3 regions of the Rhodococcus sp. MTM3W5.2 genome follow, and region 3 is predicted to be linked to each of the others. Evidence: riboswitches for the same ligand, from Rfam matches in the RefSeq annotation. Region 3 holds a riboswitch; each other region holds the start of a gene.
What was found. A riboswitch is a leader RNA that binds a small molecule or an ion and turns the genes downstream of it on or off. The one in region 3 is predicted to bind S-adenosylmethionine.
Positions count from the first base shown of each region.

Region 1: linked by a shared signal. The riboswitch ahead of BTZ20_RS18970 (ABC transporter substrate-binding protein) and the one ahead of BTZ20_RS23730 (ABC transporter substrate-binding protein) in region 3 are both predicted to bind S-adenosylmethionine.
Region 2: linked by a shared signal. The riboswitch ahead of BTZ20_RS07500 (bifunctional o-acetylhomoserine/o-acetylserine sulfhydrylase) and the one ahead of BTZ20_RS23730 (ABC transporter substrate-binding protein) in region 3 are both predicted to bind S-adenosylmethionine.

Region 1 is NZ_CP019572.1:4,216,383-4,225,894, forward strand. Features, by position in the region: partial or broken gene BTZ20_RS18950 (flavin-containing monooxygenase) at 1-84, shown strand, start outside; gene BTZ20_RS18955 (SDR family NAD(P)-dependent oxidoreductase) at 225-1,055, shown strand; gene BTZ20_RS18960 (alpha/beta hydrolase) at 1,063-1,962, shown strand; gene BTZ20_RS18965 (glycine betaine ABC transporter substrate-binding protein) at 2,042-2,620, opposite strand; SAM riboswitch class I at 2,711-2,801, shown strand; gene BTZ20_RS18970 (ABC transporter substrate-binding protein) at 2,808-3,767, shown strand; gene BTZ20_RS18975 (ABC transporter ATP-binding protein) at 3,778-4,926, shown strand; gene BTZ20_RS18980 (ABC transporter permease) at 4,926-5,618, shown strand; gene BTZ20_RS18985 (ABC transporter permease) at 5,615-6,298, shown strand; partial or broken gene BTZ20_RS18990 (NADP-dependent malic enzyme) at 6,388-7,582, opposite strand; gene BTZ20_RS18995 (hypothetical protein) at 7,916-8,230, opposite strand; gene BTZ20_RS19000 (MarC family protein) at 8,235-8,849, opposite strand; gene BTZ20_RS19005 (PHP domain-containing protein) at 8,863-9,512, opposite strand, start outside.
Region 2 is NZ_CP019572.1:1,628,826-1,638,337, reverse strand. Features, by position in the region: gene BTZ20_RS07515 (DUF4231 domain-containing protein) at 1-735, opposite strand, end outside; partial or broken gene BTZ20_RS29730 (aromatic amino acid lyase) at 840-1,546, opposite strand; partial or broken gene BTZ20_RS29725 (aromatic amino acid lyase) at 1,575-2,384, opposite strand; gene BTZ20_RS07505 (amino acid permease) at 2,462-3,853, opposite strand; SAM riboswitch class IV at 4,035-4,152, shown strand; partial or broken gene BTZ20_RS07500 (bifunctional o-acetylhomoserine/o-acetylserine sulfhydrylase) at 4,289-5,598, shown strand; gene BTZ20_RS07495 (homoserine O-acetyltransferase MetX) at 5,687-6,778, shown strand; gene BTZ20_RS07490 (homoserine O-acetyltransferase MetX) at 7,086-8,246, shown strand; gene BTZ20_RS07485 (DUF3017 domain-containing protein) at 8,326-8,637, opposite strand; partial or broken gene BTZ20_RS07480 (bifunctional methylenetetrahydrofolate dehydrogenase/methenyltetrahydrofolate cyclohydrolase) at 8,646-9,505, opposite strand.
Region 3 is NZ_CP019572.1:5,195,949-5,205,460, reverse strand. Features, by position in the region: gene BTZ20_RS23750 (MFS transporter) at 1-347, opposite strand, end outside; gene BTZ20_RS27430 (hypothetical protein) at 344-535, opposite strand; gene BTZ20_RS23745 (FMN-dependent NADH-azoreductase) at 513-1,139, opposite strand; gene BTZ20_RS23740 (TetR family transcriptional regulator) at 1,241-1,822, shown strand; gene BTZ20_RS23735 (SDR family oxidoreductase) at 1,819-2,595, opposite strand; SAM riboswitch class IV at 2,787-2,900, shown strand; gene BTZ20_RS23730 (ABC transporter substrate-binding protein) at 3,222-4,370, shown strand; gene BTZ20_RS23725 (ABC transporter permease) at 4,367-6,202, shown strand; gene BTZ20_RS23720 (ABC transporter ATP-binding protein) at 6,183-7,082, shown strand; gene BTZ20_RS23715 (ABC transporter ATP-binding protein) at 7,069-7,812, shown strand; gene BTZ20_RS23710 (LLM class flavin-dependent oxidoreductase) at 7,814-8,836, shown strand; gene BTZ20_RS23705 (hypothetical protein) at 8,833-9,330, shown strand; gene BTZ20_RS23700 (peroxidase-related enzyme) at 9,327-9,512, shown strand, end outside.

The DNA.
Region 1 (9,512 bases), 980 kb from region 3:
ACCTTCCAGTTCCGCAACACGACAAAGAAGTTCGACCTCGCCGCCTACCGCAGCGTGGCCACCAGGGATCTGCCCGCGATCACCGGCGACGAGATCGCCGCCGAGATCGAACGCGGTATTGCACCCATCGCCGGCACCGCAGGCGATGCACCGATTGCCGGCACCGCCGGCGATGCACCGCTTGCCGGCACCGCCGGCGATGACGACGAGAAGGTTGTTGCACAGTGAGCGATTTCGCAGGCAAGGTCGTGGTCATCACCGGAGCGGGATCCGGCATCGGTCGCGCGCTCGCGCTGAACCTGGCGCAGAAGGGCGCCCGGCTCGCCCTGTCCGACTTCGACAGCATCGGACTGGCCGAGACCGTGCGCCAGGCCGAGGCGCTCGGCGCCGAGGTCAGGTCCGACCACCTGGACGTGTCCCAGCGCGAGGCCGTACTGGAATACGCCGACGCGATCGCCGCCCACTTCGGCAAGGTCAACCAGATCTACAACAACGCAGGCATCGCGTACCACGGTGAGTTCGAGAAGTCCGAGTTCAAGGACATCGAGAAGATCATGGACGTGGACTTCTGGGGAGTCGTCAACGGCACCAAGGCATTCCTGCCGCACCTGGTCGCATCCGGCGACGGGCACGTGGTGAACGTCTCGAGCCTCTTCGGGCTGCTCTCGATGCCCGGTCAGTCCGCATACAACTCCGCGAAGTTCGCGGTCCGGGGCTTCACCGAGTCGCTGCGGCAGGAGATGCTGATCGCCAAGCACCCGGTCAAGGTGACCTGTGTGCACCCCGGCGGCATCAAGACCGCCATCGCCCGCAACGCGACCGCGGGGCCAGGGGAGGACCTCGCGGCCTTCTCCGAGTTCTTCGACAAGAAGCTGGCGCGCACCACGCCTGAGCAGGCCGCGAAGGTCATCGTGAACGGCGTGCAGAAGGGCAAGGCGCGGGTGCTGATCGGCGCCGACGCCAAGTTCCTCGACGCCTGGGTACGCCTGGTCGGCTCGAGCTACCAACGCGTTGTCGCCGAGATCGCCGGCCGCGTGATGCCGAAGGGGAAGTAGCCCAGTGGTGTTCCTCCCCCGACCGCTGGTCGCGGCGAACCTCGGCGCCTTCTACCGGGTGGCCCTGCACGCGAAGATGCCGGTACCCGCGGCGCGTGCCCTGCTCGACGCCGGTTCCCCATTGCAGCGGCTCCCCCGCGACACCGTCGTGCGCGAGCTGACCCTGGCAGGCCGCAGGGCCGAGCGCATCACGGTCGGGGCCACCGAGCGCCGCACCGCCGTGCTGTACCTGCACGGCGGCGGGTACACCCTCGGATCGCTCGCCACCCACCGGTCGCTGGCCGCGTACCTGGCACGCGAGTCCGAGGCCGCGGTGTACCTGCTCGACTACCGCCTCGCTCCGGAGGATCCGTACCCGGCCGGACTGGAGGACGCGGTCGACGCGTACCTCGAGCTGTTGGTCGAGCACGGGTACTCCGCCGATCAGGTTGCCATCGCGGGGGATTCGGCGGGCGGCGGACTGTCGCTTGCCACCACGCGCCGCCTGATCGACGCGCACGACGTGCGCCCGGCTGCGCTCGGGCTGATCGCGCCATGGGTGGACCCCGGCGCCAGGGACGCCCCGAAGGATCGCGATCTCGTGGTCAACACGGCGTGGTCGTTCGTCGCCGCCGAGGCGTACCTCGGCGGCGGAGACCCGGCCGACCCGGGCTTCGCGCCGCTGCACGCCGACATGGCCGGGCTACCGCCGACCATCGTGCACGTCGGCACCTCCGAGGTGCTGTACCCACAGGTGACGGAACTGGTGCAGAAGATGCGCGCCGCCGACGTCACGGTTCGGTTCACCGAGTACCCGAACCTGTGGCACGTCGCGCACCTGCAGGCGTCGATCCTGCGGGAGGCAAACGACGCCGTGCGCGAGCTCGGCGGCTTCCTGCGCGAGGCGCTCGAACGCACCGAGGTCTAGCTCACGCATCGAACGGGTGGTTACCGGGAGGATCGCCGAGAGGCGAACCCGGTAACCGCCCGTTCGTGCGTCACCGCGCTCAGCGAGCCGCGCGCCATTCGTCCGCGGCCTGCGCCGAGGTGAGCTCGCCGACGCGGACCCGCTCCGCCATCGACGCCAGGTCGGCCGAGGTCAGCTCGCCCGCAACGACGTTGAGCGCCTTGACCTGATCCTCGGTGAGCACCCCGCTGCGAATCAGGGGCACGACGTTCTCGGCCGGCGCAGATTCCTCGGTCTCCAACTCTGCCTCGCTGTAGTCGGACACCGAGAGCCCCTCCGGCAGAGACCTGTTCAGCTCCTCGAACACCTCGTCCGGATCGGTGAGCGCCGAATCCGGCTGGAAGTAGTGCAGCAGCTGCCCGGTGAAGTCCGGCACCACCGTGATGTCCGCCGCCCCGAGTCCCTCCACGTACTCCGCCCTGGTCTCCGGGGAACCCACCTCGACCGGGGATCCGGTGCCACGCAGGATCCCCGCATAGATCTCCGCGACGACCTGTGACTCCGCGCTCTCCCCGGATCCGACGGTGATCGCTGCCGGTGCCTGTGTCTCGTCGAGCCGGGAATTGTCCACCGTGCATCCGGCGAGCGCGCACACCACGGCCGCGGACATCGCTGTCATCGCGGCCTTCCTCCACCGAGCCGTCATGGCGCGCCACGCTCCCTCTCCTCACCCAGCGAATGTCCTCCCTATCGTTACACTCGGTGGCCAGCACCATCTCGAGCGGCCGAGAGATCCGGCTTGTTGACGCCGCAGCAACCAGTCCGAAGGGGACGGGTGCTACCGCCGGAACCGATGGAAGGACGCCATGAGGTTCTCAGCTCTCCGCTCCGCACGCCTGCTCCCGTTTGCCGTCGCCGCGGCGGTCACCTCCCTTGCCCTCACCGGATGCGGCGGCGACTCCGACCCGCTCAGCAGCGGCGGTGGCACGAGCTCGGACCCGAACGCGATCATCGTGGGGTCGGCAAACTTCCCCGAGTCCGAGACCGTGGCGAACATCTACGCGGAGGCCCTGCGTGCCAATGGCTTCGACGTGCAGACGAAGCTCAACATCGGCAGCCGCGAGACCTACATCCCCGCGGTCAAGGACGGGTCCATCGACGTGATCCCGGACTACACCGGCAATCTGCTGCAGTACCTCGACAAGGACACCACCGCGACCAGCGCCGCCGAGGTGGACGCGGCCCTGCCCGAGGCGCTCGGCCCCGACCTGGCGATCACCACGCCCGCACCCGGCGAGGACAAGGACGCGGTGGTGGTCACCCGCGAGACCGCCGACAAGTGGCAGCTGACCTCGATCGCGGACCTGGCGCCGCACTCCGCCGAGGTGAAGTTCGGCGCCCCAGCCGAGTTCCAGGAGCGCGCGGGAGGGCTGCCCGGACTCGAGGCCGACTACGGCCTCGTCATCAGCCCGCAGAACTTCGTGCCGATCGCGGACGGCGGCGGACCGGCCACGGTGGCCGCCCTCTCCTCCGGCCAGGTCACCGCGGCGAACATCTTCACCACCTCGCCTGCCATCGCCAAGAACAACTTCGTGGTCCTCGAGGACCCGAAGAACAACTTCCCGGCGCAGAACGTGGTGCCGGTCCTGCGCGCGAACAAGCAGTCCGAGAAGCTGGCGGCGGTCCTGAATGCGGTGTCGGCCAAGCTGACCACCGACGAGCTCATCGCCCTGAACACCTCGGTGTCCGGCGACTCGAAGACCGAACCGGACGCCGCCGCCACCGAATGGGTGTCGGCACAGGGGCTCGACAAGCCGGTGTCGTAGGCGGCCGGCCTTGATCTCCTTCGAGTCGGTCACCAAGCGCTACCCGGACGGCACCACCGCGGTCGACAACCTCGACCTGGTCATCGAGCCCGAGTCCTTCACCGTGTTCGTCGGACCGTCGGGCTGCGGCAAGACCACGTCCATGCGGATGATCAACCGGATGATCACCCCCACCTCCGGCAAGGTGATCGTGAACGGCCAGGACGTCACCCGCACGGACGCGGTCAAGCTCCGCCTCGGCATCGGCTACGTGATCCAGAGCGCGGGCCTGCTGCCGCACCGGACCGTGGTCGACAACGTGGCCACCGTGCCTGTGCTGCGCGGCGATTCGCGACGCGCGGCCCGCAAGGCCGCGCTCGAGGTGCTCGAGCGGGTCGGGCTCGACCCCGCGCTTGCCACCCGCTACCCGTCCCAGCTCTCCGGCGGCCAGCAGCAGCGCGTCGGCGTCGCAAGGGCCCTGGCGGCCGACCCACCGATCCTGCTGATGGACGAGCCTTTCAGCGCGGTCGATCCGGTGGTCCGCGAGGACCTACAGGCCGAGATGCAGCGCCTGCAGGCGCAGCTGCGCAAGACCATCGTGTTCGTCACCCACGACATCGACGAGGCGGTCCGGCTCGGCGACCGCGTCGCGGTGTTCGGCCCGCACGGCAGGCTTCAGCAGTACGCCGATCCGCAGACCGTGCTCGCCTCCCCCGCAACGGATTTCGTCGCCGACTTCGTGGGACGCGATCGCGGGTACCGCGGGCTGTCGTTCCGGCCCGCCGACGAGGTGCCGGTGCACGAGATCCGCACCGCCGTCGAATCCGAACTCGCCGCGCTTCGCCTCGGCCAGGGCGAGTGGGTGCTCGTGGTCACCGAGGACGGCGCGGCGCCGCGCGGCTGGATCGACGTCACCGGCGTCGAGGGCATCCGGGCAGGCAACACACTGGCCGAGAGCACGTCCGCGGGCGGTTCGCTGTTCACGCGGGGCGGGGACCTACGGCAGGCACTGGACGCCGCGATCTCGTCGCCGTCCGGAATCGGGGTCGTGGTGGACCATTCCGGCTCGGTGGTGGGCGGGGTCAACGGATCCGAGGTGATCCGCAAACTCGCGGATCAGCGACAGGCCGAGGACCGGGCCAGGAACCGGCACTTCTTCAACGGCGAGACGGCCGGCTGATGCGCTGGTTGATCGACAACTTCTCGCAGGTTGTCGACCTCGCGAAGACGCACCTCTACCTGGCGCTGCTGCCGCTGCTGATCGGGCTGCTGATCGCGGTGCCCGCCGGCGTCGCCATCCGAAATATCCCGTGGCTGCGCAAGACCACCATGACGCTCGCCTCGCTCGCGTTCACGATCCCCTCGCTCGCGCTGTTCGTCACCATCCCGCCCCTGCTCGGGCTGAACATCCTCGACGAGATGAACGTGGTGATCGCGCTGGCGATCTACTCGACCGCACTGCTGGTGCGCGCCGTGCCCGAGGCCCTCGACTCGGTGCCCGAATCGGTGATCGACTCGGCCACCGCGATGGGCTTCACCCCGCTTCGCCGCGCGCTGACCGTCGAACTGCCGCTTGCCCTCCCGGTGCTGATCTCCAGCATCCGGGTCGTCGCCGTCACCAACATCTCGCTGGTGTCGGTCGGCTCGCTGATCGGCATCGGCGGACTCGGTGAGCTGTTCACCAAGGGCTACCAGCGCGACTACCCGGACCAGATCCTGGCGGGGATCATCGCGATCGTCTTCCTGGCGTTGGTGATCGACGGCCTGCTCTATCTTGCGGGCCGCCTGCTCACCCCGTGGACCAGGACCGCCCGTAGCCGCAGGGCGGACGGACCGGCGGCGCTCCTCCGCGCGACGGAGGGCCCCGCATGAACCTGTTCGGATCCGCCTTCGACTTCATCGCCGACCCGTCGAACTGGTCCGGCCCCACCGGCATCGGCGCCCGGATCGTCGAACACCTCTGGTACAGCCTGCTCGCGGTCGCCATCTCCGCGGCCATCGCGATCCCGTTGGGACTGCTCATCGGGCACTTCCGCAGGGGCGATGCGATCCTGGTCGGGCTGGTCAATTCGCTCCGCTCACTGCCGACCCTCGGCATCCTGACGTTCCTGGTGCTGCTCCTCGGGCTCGGCCTGATCCCGCCGATCATCGCGCTGGTCCTGCTCGGTATCCCGCCGATCCTGGCAGGCACCTACGCAGGCGTCGCGAACGTCGACGCGGTCGTGGTCGACGCCGCGCGATCGATGGGGATGACCAGGGCACAGGTACTCGGCCGGGTGGAGGTCCCCAACGCGCTGCCGCTGATCGTCGGCGGGCTGCGCAACGCGACGCTGCAGGTCATCGCCACCGCCACGGTCGCCGCCTACGTCAACCTGGGCGGACTGGGGCGGTACATGTTCGACGGCCTGGCGCTCGGTGACTATGCCCGCATCCTGGTGGGCGCGATCCTCGTCGCGGCGCTGGCCCTGATCCTCGACGGCATCCTCGCGGTCGCGGTGTGGGCCTCGGTGCCGGGCACGGGCCGACTGCGCCGCACGCCGACGCTGACCTGAGCCCGCCCGGAAAAAGACCGGACAACGCGAAGGGCCCCGTCGTGCGGTGTCAACCGCTCGACGGGGCCCTTCTACGCAGAACTGGAGGCTCAGGCCTGGGCGACGCCCTCGGCCTTGGCCGCGGCCGCGACGGCCTCGGCGACCGCGGGGGCCACCCGCGGATCGAGCGGGCTCGGCACGATCTTGTCGACGGCCAGCTCGTCGGCGACGACGGACAGGATCGCCTCCGCCGCGGCGAGCTTCATGCCCTCGGTGATGCGGCGGGCGCCTGCGTCGAGCGCACCCTTGAACACACCGGGGAAGGCGAGCACATTGTTGATCTGGTTCGGGAAGTCGCTGCGGCCGGTCGCGACGATCGCGGCGTGCTTGCGTGCGATGTCCGGGTGGATCTCCGGGTCCGGGTTGGACATCGCGAAGATGATCGCCTCGGGGCCATCGTCGCGATGATCTCCTCCGGCACGGTGCCCGCGGACACGCCGAGGAACACGTCGGCGCCGTCGAGCGCCTCGACGATGCCGCCAGTGCGTCCGGCCGGGTTGGTGCGAGCGGCGAGGTCCGCCTTGATCTCGTTCAGGTCGGCACGGTCGCTGGACACGATGCCCTTGGAGTCGAGGACGGTGACGTCGGCGATGCCGGCCGCGAGCAGGATGTTCGCGCAGGCGACGCCTGCCGCACCGGCACCGGAGATCACCACGCGCAGCGCCGTGATGTCACGGTCCTGGACCTTGACCGCGCCCTTGAGCGCGGCGAGCGCGACGATGGCGGTGCCGTGCTGGTCGTCGTGCATGACGGGGCAGTCGAGGGCCTCGATGACCCGCTTCTCGATCTCGAAACAGCGCGGGGCCGAGATGTCCTCGAGGTTGACGGCACCGAAGCTCGGGCGCAGCCGGATGAGGGTCTCGACGATCTCGTCGGGGTCCTTGGTGTCGAGCACAAGCGGGATCGAGTTCAGACCGGCGAACTGCTTGAACAGCGCGGACTTACCCTCCATCACCGGCAGCGAGGCGCGCGGTCCGATGTCGCCGAGTCCGAGCACCGCGGTGCCGTCACTCACGACGACGACGAGACGGCTGGTCCACGTGTAGCGGTCCGCGAGCGTCTCGTCGGCCGCGATCGCGCGGCTGACCTGTGCCACACCGGGCGTGTATGCGATCGACAGGGCGCGCTGAGAATCGAGGGGGCGGTCGTCTCGACAGAGAGCTTGCCGCCGACGTGGCCCGCGAAGATCTCTTCGTCGGTCAGCTCAACCTTTTTCGGTGTGGTTGCTTCAGACACAAGAGACACGATTGCACTCCTACTCATGCCGCTCCCACTCGGGGGCGGGTTACTGGGAAGTAGCAGCGCCGAGGTGGAAATCGACGCAGCCGCAGGTTTTTGGTCGAGATGGGGGTGAGGCTAACCGAGGGTGCACGATCAATTCCCGATTGGTCTACGGGCCGCTGCACTCAACTCGGAAGCGCGAAGGCGCCAGGCGGGGTGAGCCCGGGCGCGAAATCTGCCGCTGGTGAATCCGACTCTCGCTCCGTTACCGGGGGTAGCACCGGCGCGAAGTGCAACAAGTGTGCCACCGCGGCCTCACCGCACGCAAATCTCACCGGTGAGTAGCTTTTTGGTGAGCTAACGCCACCACTGGGTCCACAGCAGGAGGCCTGTGACCAAGAACACGCCCACCGAGCCGAAGACGGCCGTGACACCCCGCCGGTGATCGGCCACCCGCTGCGCCAGCAACACCAACACGACCGCAACGATGTGGGCACCGACCGACACCTTCCCCGGCCCGGGGAACCCGCGCTGGCCGCCCAGATACGACGTGCCGAGGACGACCACCGCCAGCACCACAACGCCTGCCGCGACGGCACCGCTCAGCGCCCTCAAGCCGCGGACGACTCCCCCGTTGCTCTCGGCGTGGCCCTCGTACTCGTCGACCGACACGTCCCTACCCACCTGCGATGAATCCGCGGACCGAGTCCGCAATGAGCTGCACCGCGATCGCGGCCAGCAGGAGTCCGGCGATCCGGGCCAGCAACGAGATGCCGCTCACGCCCAGCAGCCGGATCAGCACCGTGGAGAACCGCAGCACCACGAACAGGATGAGGTGAATCGTCAGAATCGCCAACCCCACGGCCAGCGGGGCACCCGAATGCCCCTCGGCCTGGTTCACGAAGACGATCACCGCGGCGATCGCACCCGGCCCCGCCATCAGCGGCGTCCCGAGCGGCACCAGCGCGACGTTGACGTCCTCATTGCCCTTCGGCTGATTCGCGTCCCGGCCTGTCAACAGCTCCAACGCGATCAGCAACAGCAGCAGGCCGCCCGCGCCCTGCAGCGCGGGGATCCCGATGTGCAGGTAGTTGAGGATCGCCTGGCCGCCGATCGCGAACACCGTGATGACGGCCAGCGAGACCGCGGGTGCCTGCCACGCGGCCCGGTTACGCGCCTCCTTGCTCTTGCGGCCGACCAGGGACAGGAAGACGGGGATGGCGCCCGGCGGGTCCATGATCACGAAGAGCGTGATCACGGCCGTCATGTACAGGGTGGTATCGAAGGACATCAGCGCTCCTCCCTCATCCCGAGATCACGTCGACGCCACTGGACCTGGCCACGATCCGGTCGAACTCGCTTGGCGCGGTGAGAAATTCGCCGAGCTTCACCGACTTGTTGACGCCGTGATAGTCCGAGGACCCGGTCACGATGAGATCGTGTTCGCGGGCGATCGCGGCGAGGATCTCCCGATCCGCGGGCAGGTGGTCGTGATGGTCGATCTCCACACCGGCGAGACCGTCCGCGACGAGTTCGCCGATCTGCTCCATCGCGAGCAGGCGGCCGCGGCTGGCGGCCCGCCCGTGCGCGATCACACTCACCCCGCCCGCGTCAGCCACCATCCGCACCGCCTCGGGCAGCGGCGTGTCCGCCTTGTGCACGTAGTAGCGGCCGCCGGTCTTGAGCAGTTCACCGAATGCCTCGTCGACGGATCCGACCACCCCCGCCGCCACGAGCGCCTGCGCCAGGTGCGGGCGACCGGCCGCGGGCCCCGCCGCCGCCATCACCTCGTCCGGGTCCACGGGCAGGCCGTCGAGTGCCATCCGCTCGGCCATTGCCCGCAGCCGCGACGTCCGCTCGGCGCGCAGCCGTTCGCGTTCCGCGGCGAAGGCCGCATTCTTCGGATCGAAGAGGTAGGCGAGCAGGTGAACCGCGACCGGCCTGCCGTCCTCGC
Region 2 (9,512 bases), 2.1 Mb from region 3:
CCACGGTGCGAGGCCGGATGACTGTTGGCCGCCAGCCGAGATGCCCGCATCGCCGGCGAGAACCGTGACAACGGCGGCGACGCTCGCGGTCGCCACGCTCAACCCGAGCGCCGCCCGTCGCAGGCGCCGAGCCCGCCCCGCGTACTCGCGAGCCCGGGGTCGGTAGTAGTCGGTGATCTGACTCTGCACCCGATCCCGGACGTAGTCCCCCGGTGTCATGGATCCAGGAACCACGGCGTCGCGGACATCCGCATCGTCTTCGTCGATCTCGGCGACGTGGGCCAACAGGTCGTCGACGGCCTCCTCGATCTCCGCGACCTCCGCTGCCAGTCGCGCAGGCGCCTCCGCGCCGCGGAAGGGAGCCGCACCGGCCCGAAACCTCAGTACCAGTTGCTTGATGCCCTCCGAGGCGGCCCGGGCCCTGGTCCAGCGACGGACCGCGTCGGGCGTGAGCAGGAGGGTCGTCACGACGGTCGCGATGGCAAGGCACACCGCGCCGAAGGCCGCCACCGGGACCCTGGCCACGTCCGCCGTCCTCAGTAGGGTCGCGGTCGCCGTCGCCGCGATCGCGCCCGCGGCGCCTAGGTAGAGCACGGCCGCGCGTGCGATGTCGATACGCCTCTTGAGACGGTCGGCTAGGAGGGACCAGCGAACGCGCGTCGCCCAGATCGAGGCGACCAACGCTTCCTCATCGCTCGCCGCGCGCTCGCTCGGCACGGCGCGGGAAACAGCCATGACGACCACCTCGTTCACAACGACAGTCGGGTTCGCCCGCGTACCCATCCTGTGCCCCGGCGCCGCGCGGGTCACGAGTAGTCGGCTACCCGATCCCGGTCGACTCAGGCCAGGTCCCCGACCACCATCTCGGCGCTGCGCAGCAGCGCACCCGAGGCCGCCAGCTCGACGGCGGCCCCGATCTCGGGGGCGAGGAACCGATCCGGGCCGGGTCCGCCGACGCGGGCCCGGATCGCGTCCCGCACCGCGGCAGTCGCAGGCGACGGACGCAGCGGTGCCCGCAGGTCGAGCCCCCGCGCCGCGGTGAGCGCCTCGATCGCGAGCACCCTCGTCAGACCGTCGATCGACCGGCGGAGCTTGCGCGCGGCCGACCATCCCATCGACACGTGATCCTCTTGCATGGCCGAGGAGGGTATCGAGTCCACGCTCGCAGGCGACGCCAGCCGCTTGAGCTCCGAGACGATCGCGGCCTGGGTGTACTGCGCGATCATGTGCCCGCTGTCCACCCCGGGTCGGCGGCCAGGAACGGGGGCAGGCCGTGGCTGCGCGCGGTGTCGAGGAACCGATCGGTTCGGCGTTCGCTCATGCCCGCCACATCCGCGACGACGATGGCGAGGAAGTCCAGCACGTATGCCACCGGTGCGCCGTGAAAGTTGCCGTTCGACTCGACCCGGCCGTCGAGGGTCACCACCGGGTTGTCGATGGCACTCGCGAGCTCGCACGCCGCGACCCGTTCGGCGTGCGCGAGGGTGTCCCGGGCAGCGCCCGCGACCTGTGGCGCGCACCGCAGCGAGTAGGCGTCCTGGACCAAGGGCAGTCGGGGTGGCGTGACTGGCGACGATCTCCGAGCCCGCCAGCAGCCGGACCATGTTCGCCGCCGCCGCGGCCTGCCCGGGATGCGGGCGCAACGCCTGGAGATCGGCGGCGAACACGCGGTCCGTGCCCATCAGCCCCTCGACGCTCATCGCCGCCGTGATGTCGGCCAGCGGCAACAACCGGCGCAGGTCGTCGCAGGCGAGCACCAGCATGCCGAGCATCCCGTCGGTGCCGTTGATGAGCGCGAGGCCCTCCTTCTCCTCGAGGACCAGCGGGTAGATCCCCGCCGCGGCCAGCGCGTCGGCGGCAGGCAACTGCTCCCCCGCGGCGTCTCGGACCAGGCCCTCCCCTGTCACCGCGAGCGCCGTGTGCGCGAGCGGCGCGAGGTCGCCCGAGCAGCCGAGGCTGCCGAATTCGGGGACCACGGGCGTGATCCCGGCCGACAGCAACGCGGCATAGGTGTGCGCCACCGCGGGTCGTGCGCCGGTGCGACCGGTCGCCAGCGTGGCCAGGCGCAGCAGCATCATCGCGCGCACCACCTCGCGTTCGACCTCCGGTCCGCTCCCCGCGGCGTGCGAACGGATCAGGCTGCGTTGTAGCTGGGCCCGCAGCTCCGGCGGGATGTGCCGGGTGGCCAGCGCGCCGAAACCGGTGGACACTCCGTACACCGGACCGAAGTCCCGCGCGAGCGCCTCGATGTGCGCCCTGGTCGACGCCATGGCCGAAACGGCCTGATCCGACAGTCCCACCGCAGCGCCGGAACGGGCCACACGCAGCACCTGTCCCGGCGTCAGGGGGCCGACGCCGACCAAGACCGGTCCGTGACTGTCCACCGCGGGCTCCTCCGTCGGGAAGCGAGCTGCTGCTCACATCCTCCCGCCGAATCGGGCGCGGCGCGGGGGAATCGCCGTCAGGACGGCTGATGCACGAGTTCCGGCTCCGATTCCGGCTGCGGACGGACGAAGCGGACGTAGGCGAGGGTGAGCAGGATCAGCCACACGGCCCCGACCACCAGCGCCACCCTGGTGTCCGCGGAGAAGGCGAGGACGACGATCACGAAGACCAGGAAGGCGATCGCCAACATCTGCCCGTACGGCCAGAACGGCACAGGGAACTTCAGCTCCGCCGTCTCCTCCGCGCTCATCCGGCGCCGCGACCGGTACTGCGACAGCAGGATCATCAGCCAGACGAAGATCGTGGCGAAGGTGGCGATGGAGGCGATCACGAGGAAGACGGACTCCGGGATCGCGTAGTTCAGCAGCACCCCGACCAGCAGGGCCACGGTCATGATGACCACCGTCATCCACGGCACGCCGTTGCGCGAGACCCGCCGCATGATCGCGGGCGCCTGCCCGCGTTCGGCCATGCCGAACATCATCCGGCCCGCGCCGAAGATGTCGCTGTTGATCGCGGACAGCGCCGCCGTGATCACCACGATGTTCAGCACGGTCGCGGCGGGCCCGATGCCGAGGCCCTCGAAGATCTGAACGAAGGGGCTGCCGTCGGTGCCGATGCTCTGCCACGGGTTGATCGCCATGATGACGGCGAGGGTCAGCACGTAGAACAGCATGATCCGGATCGGCACCGTGTTGACCGCGCGGGGGATGGTCCGCTCGGGATCCTGCGCCTCGCCCGCCGTGACACCGATGATCTCGGTCCCGCCGAAGGCGAAGACGACGATCGCGAAGCAACCGACGAAGCCGCCGAAGCCGGTCGCGAAGAACCCGCCCTCGGACCACAGCTGGCTGATCCCCGTGCTGGTGTCGTGGATCCCGAAACCGAAGATCAGGATCGCGACACCCGCGGCGATCATCGCCACGATCGCCGCGACCTTGATCAACGTGAACCAGAACTCGAGCTCGCCGAACACCTTGACGCTGAGCAGGTTGATCGCGCCGATGAAGAAGACGATCGCCAGTACCCAGATCCACCGCGGCACGTCGGGGAACCAGAACCCCATGTAGACGCCGAATGCTGTCACGTCCGCGAGGCAGACGACGATCATCTCGAAGGTGTAGGTCCAGCCGGTCATGAACCCGGCGAGCGGCCCGAGGTGCTTGCTCGCGTACTCGCCGAAGGAGCCCGACACCGGGTTACTCACGGCCATCTCGCCGAGGGCGCGAAGCACGATGTACACCGCCAGGCCACCGATGAGGTAGGCCAGCAACACCGACGGACCGGCCTGTTGGATCGCCGCGGCGGAGCCGTAGAAGAGTCCCGTCCCGATCGCGGAGCCGAGTGCGATGAACCGGATGTGCCGGGCGGTGAGACCTCGGGTCAGCGCCGTGGCGGCGGCTTTCACTATCGGTCTCCCTGCGAGGTACTCGAATACTCGGGCGATGCCAAGAACTTGATGATTGCGACCAGGAGCCTAGCCCTGTAATGCAGGTCACCCGCCGTCGCCGGGTCCCGCAGGGGCCTCGGTCACACCGAAACGCCGCCCTAGCTATCAACCCTTCGATCCGAGCCGCTAATATCGGGGCGGTCATGAGTACCAGCATCAAGCCCCGGCTAGCTGGTCGGCAACCCTCCATCCGCGGTGGGGTGCCCCGGGTGATGACCGGGTTGTCCGAGAAACAGTTCGGATGACAAGCGCGGGTCCGTCGGGACGGACCCACAAACCGGGCCACGACCCACCGGAGGTTCACCATGTGTTGTTGTCGCAGATAGGACCCACTCTTGCCCCCTGGCGCCTGAGCTGCGCCGATCTCCCCCAATTTCTTGGAGTAGACAACACATGAGCGAGAACACCCCCGTCACCGACCCGACCGCGGCCTGGAGCTTCGAGACCAAGCAGATCCACGCGGGCCAGACGTCCGACGCGACCACCAACGCCCGGGCTCTGCCGATCTACCAGACCACCTCGTACACGTTCAACAACACCGACCACGCGGCGGCGCTGTTCGGACTCGCCGAGCCGGGCAACATCTACACCCGGATCATGAACCCCACCCAGGACGCGGTCGAGCAGCGGATCGCCGCGCTCGAGGGGGTGTCGCGGCGCTCCTGCTGGCCTCGGGTCAGGCCGCCGAGACCTTCGCCATCCTCAACCTGGCCGAGGCAGGCGACCACATCGTCTCCAGCCCGCGCCTGTACGGCGGCACCTACAACCTCTTCCACTACACGCTGCCCAAGCTCGGCATCACGGTCAGCTTCGTGGAGGACCCCGACAACCTCGAGCAGTGGCGTGCGGCCATCCAGCCGAACACCAAGGCCTTCTTCGGCGAGACCATCTCCAACCCGAAGAACGACGTCTTCGACATCCCCGGCGTCTCGGCGGTCGCGCACGAGAACGGCATCCCGCTGATCGTGGACAACACGGTCGCCACCCCGTACCTGATCCGGCCGCTCGAGCACGGCGCGGACATCGTGGTGCACTCGGCGACCAAGTACCTCGGCGGGCACGGCACGGCGATCGCGGGCGTCATCGTCGACGGCGGCAACTTCGACTGGACCCAGGGCAGGCACACGAACTTCACCACGCCCGATCCCAGCTACCACGGCGCGGTGTTCGCCGACCTCGGCGCGCCCGCATTCGCGCTCAAGGCCCGCGTGCAGCTCCTGCGCGACGTGGGCGCAGCGGTCTCGCCCTTCAATGCCTTCCTCATCAGCCAGGGCCTGGAGACGCTGAGCCTGCGCATCGAGCGACACGTCGAGAACGCCCAGCGGGTCGCCGAGTTCCTGCAGGCCCGGCCCGAGGTCACCTCGGTCGCCTACGCCGGCCTGCCCTCCTCGCCCTGGTACGAGCGCGGCCAGAAGCTCGCACCGAAGGGCGCGGGCGCGATCGTGGCGTTCGAGCTGGCCGGCGGGGTCGACGCGGGCAAGAACTTCGTCAACGCCCTCACCCTGCACAGCCACGTCGCCAACATCGGCGACGTGCGTTCGCTCGTCATCCACCCCGCCTCCACGACGCACTCGCAGCTGACCGCCGAGGAGCAGCTGGCGTCGGGCGTGACCCCCGGCCTGGTGCGGCTCGCCGTCGGCATCGAGGGCATCGACGACATCATCGCCGATCTCGAGGCCGGTCTCGCGGCGGCGGCATCTTGACAGTGCGCTCCGAGTCAGACGCCCGTTCGGCGCGGCCTCCGCGGGGGCCCTACCGGCCCTCGCGGGGTTCCCGCCGCCGAACGGGCGGTTGACGGGCATCGGTATCGGCGCTCTCCGACTGGAGAGCGGCGTCGTCCTGCCCGATGTCACCCTCGCCGTGCAGGCCTGGGGTGAGCCGAACGCCGACCTCGACAACATCGTGCTCGTCGAGCACGCGCTGACCGGCGACTCGCACGTCTCCGGTCCCGTCGACGACGAGCACCCGTCGCCGGGCTGGTGGAACGGGATGATCGGCCCCGGCGCGCCCATCGACACCAACGAATGGTGCGTACTGGCCACCAACGTCCTCGGCGGCTGCCGTGGCACGACCGGGCCCGCCTCGCTCGACCCGGACGGCCGGGCCTGGGGATCACGCTTTCCGGAGATCTCGATCCGCGACCAGGTCGAGGCGGAACTCGCGCTGGCAGACGCGCTGGGCATCGACCGGTTCGCTGCGGTGGTCGGCGGCTCGATGGGCGGCATGCGGACCCTCGAATGGACTGTCGGCCACCCCGACCGCGTCCGGTCCGCCCTGATCCTCGCGGTCGGGGCACGGGCGACCGCAGACCAGATCGGCACCCAGACCACCCAGATCGCCGCGATCACCGCCGACCCCGACTGGCAGGGCGGCGACTATCACGGCACGGGACGGGTGCCACGCGCCGGACTCGGGATCGCCCGACGGATCGCGCACCTGACCTACCGCACCGAGGACGAACTCGACACCCGGTTCGGCAACGCCCCGCAACCAGGCGAGGACACCTGGCAGGGCGGCCGGTACGCGGTGGAGAGCTACCTCGAGCACCAGGCCGAAAAGCTGGTCACCCGCTTCGACCCCGGCACCTACGTGCTGCTCACCGAGGCGATGAACCGTCACGACGTCGGTCGTGGCCGCGGCGGCATCGAGGCCGCCCTGGCCTCCACACCCGTCCCGGTGATCGTCGGCGGCGTCGACTCCGACCGGCTCTACCCACTGCGCCAGCAGGAGGAACTCGCCGAGCATCTGCCCGGGTGCGACGGGCTGCGCGTGGTGAACTCCCGATACGGCCACGACGGCTTCCTCACCGAGGCCGAATGGGTCACCAAGCTGCTCGGCGAGACCATGGCGCTGGCCCGGGCGGGCCGTAGCTCCGCCCGGTAGGTCGAATCTCACAGGGCCGAGACGGATGGACTGTCGGCCACCTCACCGCGGCGACGTACCGTCACGACGTCGGTCACGGCCGTGACGGCATCGAGGCCGAATGGGTCACCAAGCTACTCCGCGAGACCGCGGGATCTGGCCAAAATCGACAGCATCGGGGCCGCGGCCGGGCAACCCGGATCAGAGCAGCGAAAAGTTTTCGGATTGCCCTCATCCTGGACGCTTGATCGATAACATTCCCGCCGTGTCAACACCAACGATCAACCTCAGCACCCCCGTCGAGCAGCTCGCGACCGACGCCACCCTGATGGCGGTCACCGCTGAGCCGGTCACCCGCAGCGTCGTCGCGTTTCCGCCGACTGACGGGCGTCTGACCGAGATCCGCATCGGCACGCTCCAGCTCGAGGGCGGTGGCGTCCTACCGGACGTCACCGTCGCCCTGCAGTGTTGGGGCACCCCCAGCCCGGAGCTCGACAACATCGTGCTCGTCGAGCACGCGCTGACCGGCGACTCGCACGTCACAGGCCCCGCCGACGACGAGCACCCGTCGCCGGGCTGGTGGAACGGCATGGTCGGCGCCGATGCCCCCATCGACACCAACGAATGGTGCGTGCTCGCGACCAACGTGCTCGGCGGCTGCCGCGGCACCACCGGGCCGAGCTCGCTCGCACCCGACGGGAAGCCGTGGGGATCACGCTTCCCCCTGATCTCCGTCCGCGACCAGGTCGCGGCGGAGGTCGCCGTGGCCGACGCGCTCGGCATCAGGCAATTCGCCTCCGTCGTCGGCGGGTCGATGGGCGGCATGCGCGTCCTCGAATGGACGATCGGCCACCCCGACCGCATCGGCTCGGCCCTGGCCCTTGCGATCGGCCCGCGCGCGACCGCGGACCAGATCGGCGGCCAGACCACCCAGATCGACGCCATCACCACGGATCCGAACTGGCAGGGCGGCGACTACCACGGCACCGGCAGGAGCCCGGACTCCGGACTGAGCATCGCCCGCCGGTTCGCGCACCTGTCGTACCGCGGCGAGGCCGCCCTCGACCTGCAGTTCGAGAACGCGACCCAGCACGGCGAGGACATCTGGCGCGGCGGCCGGTTCGCGGTGCAGAGCTACCTCGAGTACTGCGCGGACAGGCTGGTGACGACCTTCGACGCCGGCTCCTACGTGGCACTGAGCGAGGCCGTCAGCCGATACGACGTCGGTCGCGGTCGCGGCGGGATCGCGGCCGCGCTCGGCTCGTGCCAGGTCCCCGTGGTCGTCGGCGCCATCGACTCGGACCGGATCATGCCGCTGCGCCAACTCCAGGCCATGGCGGAGCTGCTGCCGGGCTGTGCCGGCCTGCGGGTGGCGCGGTCCGACGCCGGGCACGACGGCTTCCTCACCGAGGTCGACTGGGTCACCTCGCTGGTCGACGAGACCTTGACGCTGGCCAGGGCCAGCAGGGTCAGCACCGCAGTGGCGTGATGCGGTGCTGCCGCCGTGACGGCGGCAGCACCGCGTTCGCGCGCACCCGCAACCACGGGCGCCGCGATCAGGGCACCCCTCAGTCGGTGCCCAACGGATCGATCGAGACCGCCAGCCACACGATCGCGGCACCGACCGCGGTCAGAGCCCCCACGTCGAAGCGCTGACCCCGGACCGCGAGCAGCCCAACCCGTTCGGTGGGCAGGCACAGCCGGAATCCGGCGGCCAGCAGCGTGGCCAGCCCGAAGACGAAGGCACCGCGCCGCCACCGGTCGGCGAGCACGAAGACCACCGCGACGAGCACCACAGCGAACACCGCCAGAAGCGGCAGGTTCTTACGGGCGAAACGCACCCAACGGTTCGCCGTCGGTGCGGACGTCTGAGCGGTCATCGCGGGTTCTACTCGGAGCCCGCTGCGAGCCGCTCCGCGCGCTCCACGACGTTGGTCAGCAGGAAGGCTCGCGTCAGCGGCCCGACGCCGCCCGGGTTCGGTGAGATGAACCCCGCGACCTCCCTGACGCTGTCGTCGACGTCGCCGCGCAGACCATCGGCGGTGCGGCTGACACCCACGTCGAGCACCGCGGCGCCCGGCTTGACCATGTCCGCCGTGATCAGCCCAGGAACCCCGGCCGCCGCGACGATGATGTCGGCGCGCTCGACCTCGGCCGCGAGGTCCTTGGTTCCGGTGTGGCAGAGGGTGACCGTGGCGTTCTCGCTGCGACGGGTCAGCAGCAGACCGATCGGCCGGCCAACGGTGATGCCACGGCCGACGACCACCACGTGCGCACCGTTGATCGGCACCTCGTAGCGACGGAGCAGGTGCACGATGCCGCGGGGGTGCAGGGCAGTGGCGCCTCCTTGCCCAGCACCAGTCGGCCCAGGTTCACCGGGTGCAGCCCGTCGGCGTCCTTGCCCGGGTCGATCCGCTCGAGCGCGGCGTTCTCGTCCAGGTGCTTGGGCAGCGGCAGCTGCACGATGTACCCGGTGCACTCGGGGTTGGCGTTGAGCTCGTCGATGGTGGCCTCGAGCTGGGCCTGGGTGATGTCGGCGGGCAGGTCACGCCGGATCGAGGTGATCCCCACCTTGGCGCAGTCGTTGTGCTTGCCGCGCACGTAGGCGGCGGATCCGGGGTCGTCGCCGACCAGGACGGTGCCCAGCCCGGGCGTGATGCCCTTGGCCTTGAGCGCATCCACTCGGGCTTTGAGATCGATGAAGATCTCGTCGCGGGTTGCCTTGCCATCCAGGATCGTCGCAGTCACGCCGCCA
Region 3 (9,512 bases):
CCCCATGCGGCCGCGACCGCCTGCGAGGCCACCTGCGCGAGCACCCCCGCCGCAAGGAAGGAGCTGGTCAGGCAGGTGAGCGCGAGCACCCGTCGCCGCGGGTCGATGTGCTCGGCGAGGTAGGCGAACGCGGCGGGGGCGAACAGCGACGCGGTCGCGCCCTGCGCGATCCGGGCCGCGAGCCCGAGCTCGAGGCTGGGGGCGAGTGCCACGAGCAGGGTCGTCAGCGAGGTCGCCAGCAGCCCGCCGACGATCACCGGGCGCCTGCCCCAACGGTCGGAGAGCGGACCCGTGACGAGAAACCCCAGCGCGTACGCCAGCCCGAAGCACGTCGTCGTCCACGTCACGGCCGAGCGCGTCGCCCCCACTCCCGCGCGAGGTCGTCGAGGAGGGGGAGGACGACGTACAGCTGCCCGACGACGAGGGTGCCGGCGAGACAGATCAGGCCGATCGTTCGTCCCGTCGGCGCCCAGCGCGGCTCCGTCGCCGCGACGGCGGGCGCCGCCGCGATATCAGAAGGCGGCGGCGAGCTCACGTGCCCGCTCCTGGGCGACGGCCAGGCCAACCGACGGGTCGGGCGTGAGGACCGTCGGGGCGTACCGGATCTCGGAGACGGAGTCGATGCCGACGAAACGCAGCCAGTCCTCGACGAACGGGGTCGCGAAATCGGCTCCGAACTCGAGGGGGACGCCGGGACTGTGGACACCGCTGGTGTAGACGGTCACGGCGCGCTTGCCCGTGAGGAGCCCGGAGTACCCCTGCGTGGGGTCGAACTCGAATGCCCACCCCGGCTGGGTGACGAGGTCGATCCACTGCTTGAGGATGTACGGGATCCCGGAGTTCCAGATCGGGATGCTCAGGACGTAGAGGTCCGCCGCCGCGAAGCGGTCGAAGACCTCTCGGGCCTGGTCCCAGGCCCGACGCTGCTCGAGCGTCTGCTCCTGGCCGGTGAAGACGGCGAGCTTCGCGCCAGCGGCGGCGGTGCCGAAGTCGGGCAGCCGCTCCTCGAACAGGTCGAGCGTGTCGACGGTGAGTGTCGGGTCCTTGGCGGTCAGGGCGTCCAGGAACGTCGTTGCGATGTTGCGCGAGTCGCTCGATTTGCCGCGCGCGGAGGCGTTGATATGCAGGGCGTTGGTCATCGAAGGGTCCTTCCATTGTGGGCAGGACCTACTTCTACCAACCAGTTGGTTGGAGCACAAGGGTTCCGGGACCCCGGAAATGTTGCGGATAGGATTCGCGCATGAATGAGCATGCCGAGGGATCATCGACGCGACGAAAACTCCTGGACGCGGCACGTTCTGAGTTCGCGGAGAACGGCATCGCGGGCGGTCGGGTCAACCGGATCGCCGAGCGTGCGGGGGTCAACAAGGAGCGCATCTACGGGTACTTCGGGAGCAAGGAGAAGCTGTTCGACGCGGTGATCATGGAGGCGCTCACCGAGCTCGGGCAGGCGCATCCGCTCACGCAGGAGACCGACCTCGACGAGTACATCGGCGCGGTGTTCGACTTCCATCGCGCGCGCCCGGACCTGCTGCGGCTGTTGATGTGGGAGTCGCTGCACTACCGGAAGGAGGACCTGCCGAGCGACGAGGCGCGCAGCCAGGTGTACCTCGACAAGGTGCAGAGCCTCGCGCAGCTGATCGGCCGTGAAGCCGACGCGCGCACCGCGATCTCCCTCTTCTCGTTGATCGGGATCGCGGCCTGGCCGTCCACCGTGCCGCAGCTGCTGACGATGGTGACGGGCGGGACCGAGCCCGCGGTGGATGAGGCCACGCTCCGGGCGTCGATCATCGAGCTCGGCAAGCGTGCCATCGGCGCCTAGCGCAGGCCCTGGCCGCCGTCGACCCCGAGTGTGACGCCGGTGATGTACGTGTTCGCCATCAGGAAGAGCGCGGCGTGCGCGGCCTCGTCGGCCGTGCCGACCCGGCCGAGGGGAATGGAACGTCCCGCGGCCGAAACCGATTCGTCGTCGACCGGGCCGCCCGCGCTGCGGGCGAGCGCGCCACGCAGCATCGGGGTGTCGATCCGGCCCGGCCGGATGGCGTTGACGCGATGTCTCGGCGCCAGCTCGAGAGCGAGCCCCCTGACGAACGTCTCGAGCGCGGCCAGTCCGGCGGCGACGACGCTCGTGTCGGCCGCGGGCCGGACCGCGAACCCGCCGGAGGTGAAGACGAGTGAGCCCCCGGGCGCAAGGGCAGGCGCCGCGCGCTGCGCGACGGCGTAGGCGGTCGCGACGCGGTCGGTGTACGCCGGTTCCATGGCCGACCACGGGGTGGTCCGGGTGGGACCGGTCGCGGCGAATCCCGCCGTCAGCAGCACGTGATCGACCGTCCCGGTGCGGGCGAAGATCGACTCGAGTCCGGCCGGATCGCGGACGTCTGCGGCGATCGGGAGCAGTCGGGCGGCATCCGATCCGCCGATCGCGGCGAAGGACCGCCTCAAGCAGGCCTCGCCCCGGGCGACGCCTACGACGGAGCCCCCCGCCCGGTATGCCATCGCGGCGGCCGCGAGACCTATCCCGCTGCTCGCGCCGATGACGAGTATTCGGCCGTCGGGCGCGAAGGGGTTGACCGGTGTCCAGCTGGATTCGTTCACGTCGCGAACACTACTGAATTGGGTTGGCGCCCATTGTTTTCACGGTGATCCGAATTATCGGGAACTGTTTCGAAATAGTAAATGTGCAGCGCTGGGCGGGTGTGGGGAGGCCGGCGCGGGGAGGGGTGAGCGCTGAGCGCCCAACCGAACGGTTGACACGTGGTGAGGGCCCGGATACCTTCTCTCCCAGCGGTCATGAGTATCAGCAGATAGCCCCGGCTTGCTGATCGGCAACCCTCGCGGAGCGGTGGGGTGCCCCGGGTGAGGACCGGGCTGTATCCATGCGGATACGGCAAGCGCCCCTACTGTCGCGAAAGCTGAATACGTTGATTGTCACCACGGAGTGTAGAAGCCGATCAGTGTAAGAACTGATCGGAATTCGAGTCGAGCGCTGGTATTGCATTTGCGCAGACCCAGTCGAGAATCCCAATAGGCGGATATCGACGTCGATACCCGCCTTTTCGAATGAAGGGCCGGAATCGGCGATCGGTGTATTTCGTCATGCCGCCGTCCCTTCAGTTCGCCGTCCTATTCCCATTCGCCGCCACGACAACGAGGTCGTGCGCGGTGACTTCCTGTCTGTCGCGGCGCGCTCGCGTGGACGAATACCCGGAGGAATTCGCAGAATGAGTACCAATCCAGCCGTCCCCGGACGCACCCGCAGGTTAGTGGCGGGAATGGTCGCCTCGGTGTCATTGCTCGGCTTGACCGCCGCGTGCAGCGACTCGGAGGCGGCCACGGCCGGCACCGTCTACTTCGGTGTGTCGGGACCCAAGACGGGTCCGTCGGCAGAGTACGGGCGACTGTGGCAGCAGGGCTTCGACCTGGCGCTGGAGGAGATCAATCAGAACGGTGGCATCGACGGGCGCAAGGTCGAGCTCAAATGGGAGGACTCGCAGTCCGATCCGAAGCAGACCGTGCCGATCGCGACGAAGTTCGTCGACGACCAGTCCGTGATCGCCGAGCTCGGCGACTTCTCCTCGCCCGCGTCGATCGCCGCCTCCCCGGTGTACAACCGGGGCAAGCTGGTGCAGTACGGATTCACCAACTCCGCGGTCGAGTTCACCAACGGGGGTGAGTATTCGTGGAGCCCGTCGATCACCCTCGACGTGTTCCAGGAACGCAACGCCGAGTGGGTCTCCCGCAAGGCGAAGAAGGTCTCCGTGGTCTATCTCGAAACCGACTGGGGCAAGCAGGCATTCAAGTACTTCTCGCAGTTCGCGGCCGAGAAGGGTATCGAGATCGTCTACTCGTCGCCGATCCTCCCGGACTCGACGGACGTCAAGCCGATCCTGATCAAGGGTCGTGAGGCGGCGCCGGAGGCCTTCGTGCACCTCGGCTACGGCCCCGACGGAGCCCTGGTGGTCAAACAGCTCCGGGATGTCGGGTTCGACAAGCAGTTCTTCGGGGGCCAGAACACGCCGCAGTTCATCAAGCTGGCGGGCCCGGCGGCGGAGGGCGACATCGTGAACGGGATCTTCAGCCCGGCGGACGCCGACCCCCGTATCCAGGACTTCGTCGGCAAGTTCCGGGCGAAGTTCGGGGTCGACCCGGGCGACTTCAACGTCTACGCCTATGACGCACTGAAGGTCCTCACCGACGCCGCGAACCACGGCGGTGCGACGAGGGAGGGTGTCCTCAAGGGCCTGAAGGAATCCGAGTTCAACGGAATCGGACTGGGCGAGTTCACCTTCGATCAGCAGTCCCGCCGTCCCGATGGCGTGGCGCCCCGCGAGCTCGTGCTCCAGAACGGGAAGTTCGTACCCACCACATGATCGACACCCTGCTCGCCGGACTCATCCACGGCAACGCCTACGCGCTGATCGCCGTCGGGATCACCCTGATATTCGGGGTCACCAACGTGATCAACTTCGCCCACGGCGCGGTGTTCGCGTTCGGATCGATCTTCGCGTGGTGGCTGATCGCCGAATTGGGCCTGTCCCTGTGGACCACCATCGTGGTGGTGGTCGGTGTCTCGGGCCTGCTCGGGTTCGTCGTCAACATCGTTGCGGTGCGGCCGCTGAGTCGGGGTCCGGCGGTGGCGGCGCTGCTTGCCACCGTCGCCGCGGGCATGATCATCGAGAACCTGGTCCAGATGGTCTTCGGCCCCGAGACCCGACCGTTCCCACCGGTGCTGCCGACCAACAACTGGCAGATCGGCGGCGTGCGGTTCGGGACCTCGGACCTCGTGATGCTCGCCATCACGATCGTGGTCATGGCAGGCCTCGCCTGCTTCCTCAAGTACGGCAGGTACGGGCTGGCGATCCGGGCGACGGCGCAGGACCCCGATGCGGCGCTGCAGATGGGGATCCCGGTACCCCGCGTGCAGAACCTGGCGTTCGTCATTGCGTCGGGCCTCGGTGGGCTGGCGGGAATCTTTGTCGGACTGTATAACTCGAATATCTCGCCGACCAGCGGCACGATCGCGGGGATGAGCGGATTTGTCGCGGCGACGATAGGCGGACTGGGATCGATCCCCGGCGCGGTGCTCGGAGGCTTCGTGCTCGGCGTCATCGAGGCCGTGGGGATCTACCAGTTCGGGGACGGATACCGGGATCTGATCACGTTCGGGGTGCTGATCGCGGTGCTCGTCTTGAGGCCGGGGGGACTGCTGGCGAAGGCGCCGTCGATCTCGAGTGAACCGTTGACCGGCACCTTCCTCGGTTCGGGTCGACAGATCCGGGTGCAGTGGTGGCAGGCGGCGGCCGCCTTCGCCGTGGTCGGGATCGCGGTGCCCCTGATCTCGGGCAGCTACGGACTGGTGGTCGGGACCCAGATCATCGCCTACGCCATCATCGCGGTCTCGATGACGCTGGTGGCGGGCTCGGCCGGTCAGCTCACCATCGGCCAGGCCGGCCCGATCGCGATCGGCGCGTACACCTCGGCCCTCCTCACGATCAGCTACGACTGGCCGTTCCTCGCGGCGGTGGCCGCGGCCGCGCTGACCGCGGCGATCGTGTCCTCCGTGCTGGCTGCTCCGGTCTGGAGGCTCAACGGTCACTACGTGGCGATCGCGACGCTCGGGATCGGTGTCGTCACGGTCGCGATCATCCGCAACTGGGAATCGGTGACCCGGGGCAGCTACGGACTGTTCGGGATCCCGGCGCCGCGGATCTTTGGATACGAGTTCTCCACCGCTGCAGACCTTTTCCGCCTCGATCTGGTGTTCCTGGCCCTGACCGTGCTGGTGGTGGCCGCGATCCAGCGGTCACACCTCGGCACGGTGCTCAGGTCGGTCGGATCCGATGAGGTGGCGGCGAGGTCGTCGGGCGTGCGGGTTCGCGACTACAAGGCGCTGGCCTTCGCCATCAGCGCGATCTTCTCCGGCGTCGGGGGTGCGCTCCTCGGGCACCAGTACTCGTACATCGATCCGACGGTGTTCAACCTGGGGCTCTCGCTCCTGGTGGTCACCATCATCGTGCTCGGCGGGACCGGGTCCCCTTACGGCGCGATCCTCGGCTCGGTTGTCCTGATCGGCGTCCCCGAGCTGTTCCGGCTGGCGCCCGAGGTTCGCATTCTGCTCTACGGGGTGATCCTGCTGTTGATCATCCGATTCAGGCCACAGGGAATCTGGACGAGGAGGGACCGTGTCAGCGCAGCAGTCTGAGCAGATCCTGTCGGTGGCGGGGCTGCGCCGCGCCTTCGGCGGCGTGCGCGCCGTCGACGGGATCGACTTCGAGGTCAACAGGGGCGAGTTCGTCTCCATCATCGGGCCCAACGGGTCGGGAAAGAGCACCACGATCAACCTGGTGTCCGGCGTTCTGCGGCCCGACTCCGGTCGGATCCTGCTGCGCGGCAATGCGGTACGGCCAGGCTCCCCGGAAGAGGCGGCCGAGGCGGGCATCGCGAGGACCTTTCAGAACGGCCGGGTATTCGGGAACCTCACGGTGGCCGAGAACGTGGAGGTGGGGCTGCACAGCACCCTCCGGGCCGCGCGACCGCTGCGCTCCCTGGTCCGGTATCCCGTGATCCGGTGGGTTCCGATCCTCGCGGAGACGGCGCTCGCGCTCGTGCCGACCCGGAAGGTACGGGCCGAGCGGGAACTCCTGCGCGCCGAGGTGGACTCCGGGCTGGCGAGATTCGGGGAACGGCTGGCTCCCCGCGCGGGCGACCCGGCGTACACGCTGTCATACGCGAACCGGCGACGCACCGAGATCGCAAGGGCCCTCGCCCTCGACCCCGTCCTGCTGCTGCTCGACGAACCCGCGGCGGGCATGAATCAGAGTGAAACCGCCGAGGTCGGCCGTCAACTGGCCGAACTCAAGGCGCACGGGCAGACCATCGTCCTGGTCGAGCACAAGCTCGAACTCGTCAACCAGCTCTCCGATCGGGTGATCGTGATGGACGAGGGTTCGATCATCGCGGTCGGGACCCCGGAAGAGGTGCAGGCCGACGAGCGGGTGATCGAGGCCTATCTCGGTCGTCGCCGGCTGCGGCCGGCCACGGTCGGCGCGGAAGGGCAGGTGGACACCGATGGCGGTCGATGAGAGCGCGGCCCCGATCCTCGAACTCGACGGGGTGAGCGTGTATTACGGACGCTCGCGAGCGCTGAACGAGGTGTCCATTCGGGTCCGGCCGGGCGAGATCGTGTCCCTGCTCGGGGGAAACGCCTCCGGCAAGTCGACGACCATGAAGACCGCCCTCGGGCTGCTGACCCCCACGACCGGGCGGGTGCTGATCGACGGGGAGGACGCCACGGCGGTGGCCCCGGCGGGCCGGATCAAGGCCGGGTTGGCCTCGGTTCCCGAAGCGCGACGGGTGTTCCCGGAGATGACGGTCGAGGAGAACCTGTACGTCGGTGGCTACGTGCACCGCGAGCGGCGATCGGTGCTGGCCGAGCGGGCAGCCGAGTTGTTCGACCACTTCCCGCGGCTGGCGGAGCGGCGCAGGCAGCACGCGGGGACGCTCTCCGGCGGCGAGCAGCAGATGCTGGCGTTCGCCCGTGCATTGATGAGCCGGCCTCGGCTGATCTGCATGGACGAACCGACGATGGGGCTGTCCCCGCTGTTCGTGGACCGGGTGCTGGACGAGATCGTCCGGCTCAACGAACGGTTCGGGCTCGCGATCCTGATCGTCGAGCAACAGGCCGAGCTCGCGCTGTCCATCGCGCATACCGGCAATGTCCTGGTGAGCGGCGAGATCGTGCTGCACGGCGAGGCCACAGACCTGTTGGGCAATCCCGCGGTACGAGAAGCATATTTGGGAAAGGTGGCATGACGTGACCGGGAGCAAGCGGCTCGGATGGTTCACCCGGCTGGTCGGTGACGAGAGCCGGGACGCGGGAGATCTCTACCGCGATGCGCTGGCGCAGCTCGGCCTCGCCGAGGAGCTGGGTTTCGACGTCGGCTGGGTGGCCCAGCATCACGTCGATCCGGCGGAGGGCGGCCTGCCCTCGCCGTTCGTCTTCCTGGCGCACGCGGCGGCCCGGCTGAGCGCGATCCGTCTGGGTACGGCCATCGTGACGCTCGGCCTGGAGGACCCGATCCGGGTGGCGGAGGACGCCGCGGTCCTCGACGCCCTGTCCGGCGGCCGGCTCGAACTGGGTCTCGGCACCGGCGGGTCGGCGAGCGCCTTCGCGTTGTTCGGGCAGGCCGATGCGGATCGGCGGGCCCTGTACGACAACAAGATCGAGCGCCTGACGGCCGCGTTGTCCGGGGCCCCGATAGTCGACGGCAAGGCGCTGTACCCCCGGGCGGCGCGGCTGCTCGAGCGTCGCTGGCAGGCGACCTTCTCGGTGTCGGGCGCCGTGCGGGCGGGCGAATCCGGGGACGGGCTCCTGCTGTCGCGGACCCAGCCGAGGGAGCCCGGTCTCGCGGATGCCGCCCTCGGGCAGGTCCAGGGGCCGCTGATCGCGGCGTACCTGGAGGCGCTCCCGCCGGGCACGCGCCCGCGGATCGGCGCCTCGCGCAGCGTGTTCGTCGCCGACGACCACGAGGCGGCCTGGGAACTCGCGCGCCGTGGCGCGCTGCGATTCCGGGCGTACCTGCAGGGTATCGGCCTCGCCGACGGCAGCGAGAGCGCCGAGGAGATCCTGCGCGATTCCGTGGTCGGCACCCCGGACGAGGTGACCGACCTGCTCGCCGCCGATCCGGCGGTGCAGCGGTCGACCGACCTGATCTTCCAGGTTCATCCGATCGATCCGGACCAGGCGGCCACGTTGCACTCCATCGAACTCATCGCCACGAAGGTGGCCCCGCGCCTCGGCTGGAATGGCGCCTACCGGAAGGAATCACGACCATGACGACGTCGTCGACCCATGCCCCACCGAACCGGACGGCGGACGTGCTGGACGGGGTGCTCGGCGCCCCGCTGGCCGACGCGGTGTCCCCGCTCAGATCGGCAAGGCCCGCGGTCGCGGAGCACACCCAGCGGCTGCACGACGCGTTCTTCGGAGCGCCGTCCCCTAACCGCGAGCAGCTCGCCGCGGTCGCGCTGAGGGCGGCGGTGCTTGCCGCGCAACCCGCACTCGCCGAACACTATTCGGCGCTGCTGCCCCCGGATCTCGCCGCGGCGGTGACGGCGGGAACCGTCGACGACCCGGAGCTCGCGGCGTTGCTGCGGCACGCCGAGCTGCTCACCGTGGACCCCGCCGCCGCCACCCGGGAGGCAATCGAGCGGCTGCGCTCGGCGGGCCTGACGGAGGCCGCGATCGTGACCGTGTCCCAGCTGATCGGCTACGTCAACTACCAGATCCGGCTGGTCGCCGGGTACACCCTGATCGGAGAGTCGGCATGAGCGAGGTACGCGAGGTCGAGCAGCATCGCCGCCCAAGCGATTTCACCCAGGACCACCTGGACTGGGTGCCCTGGCTGGAGCCGATCCGGCTCGAGGACGCTTCCGAGGAGCAGCGGACGCAGCTGGTGGGCTTCCGCGGCGAGAGCCCGTACTTCCGACTGCTGGCCCGCGATCCGCAGGTG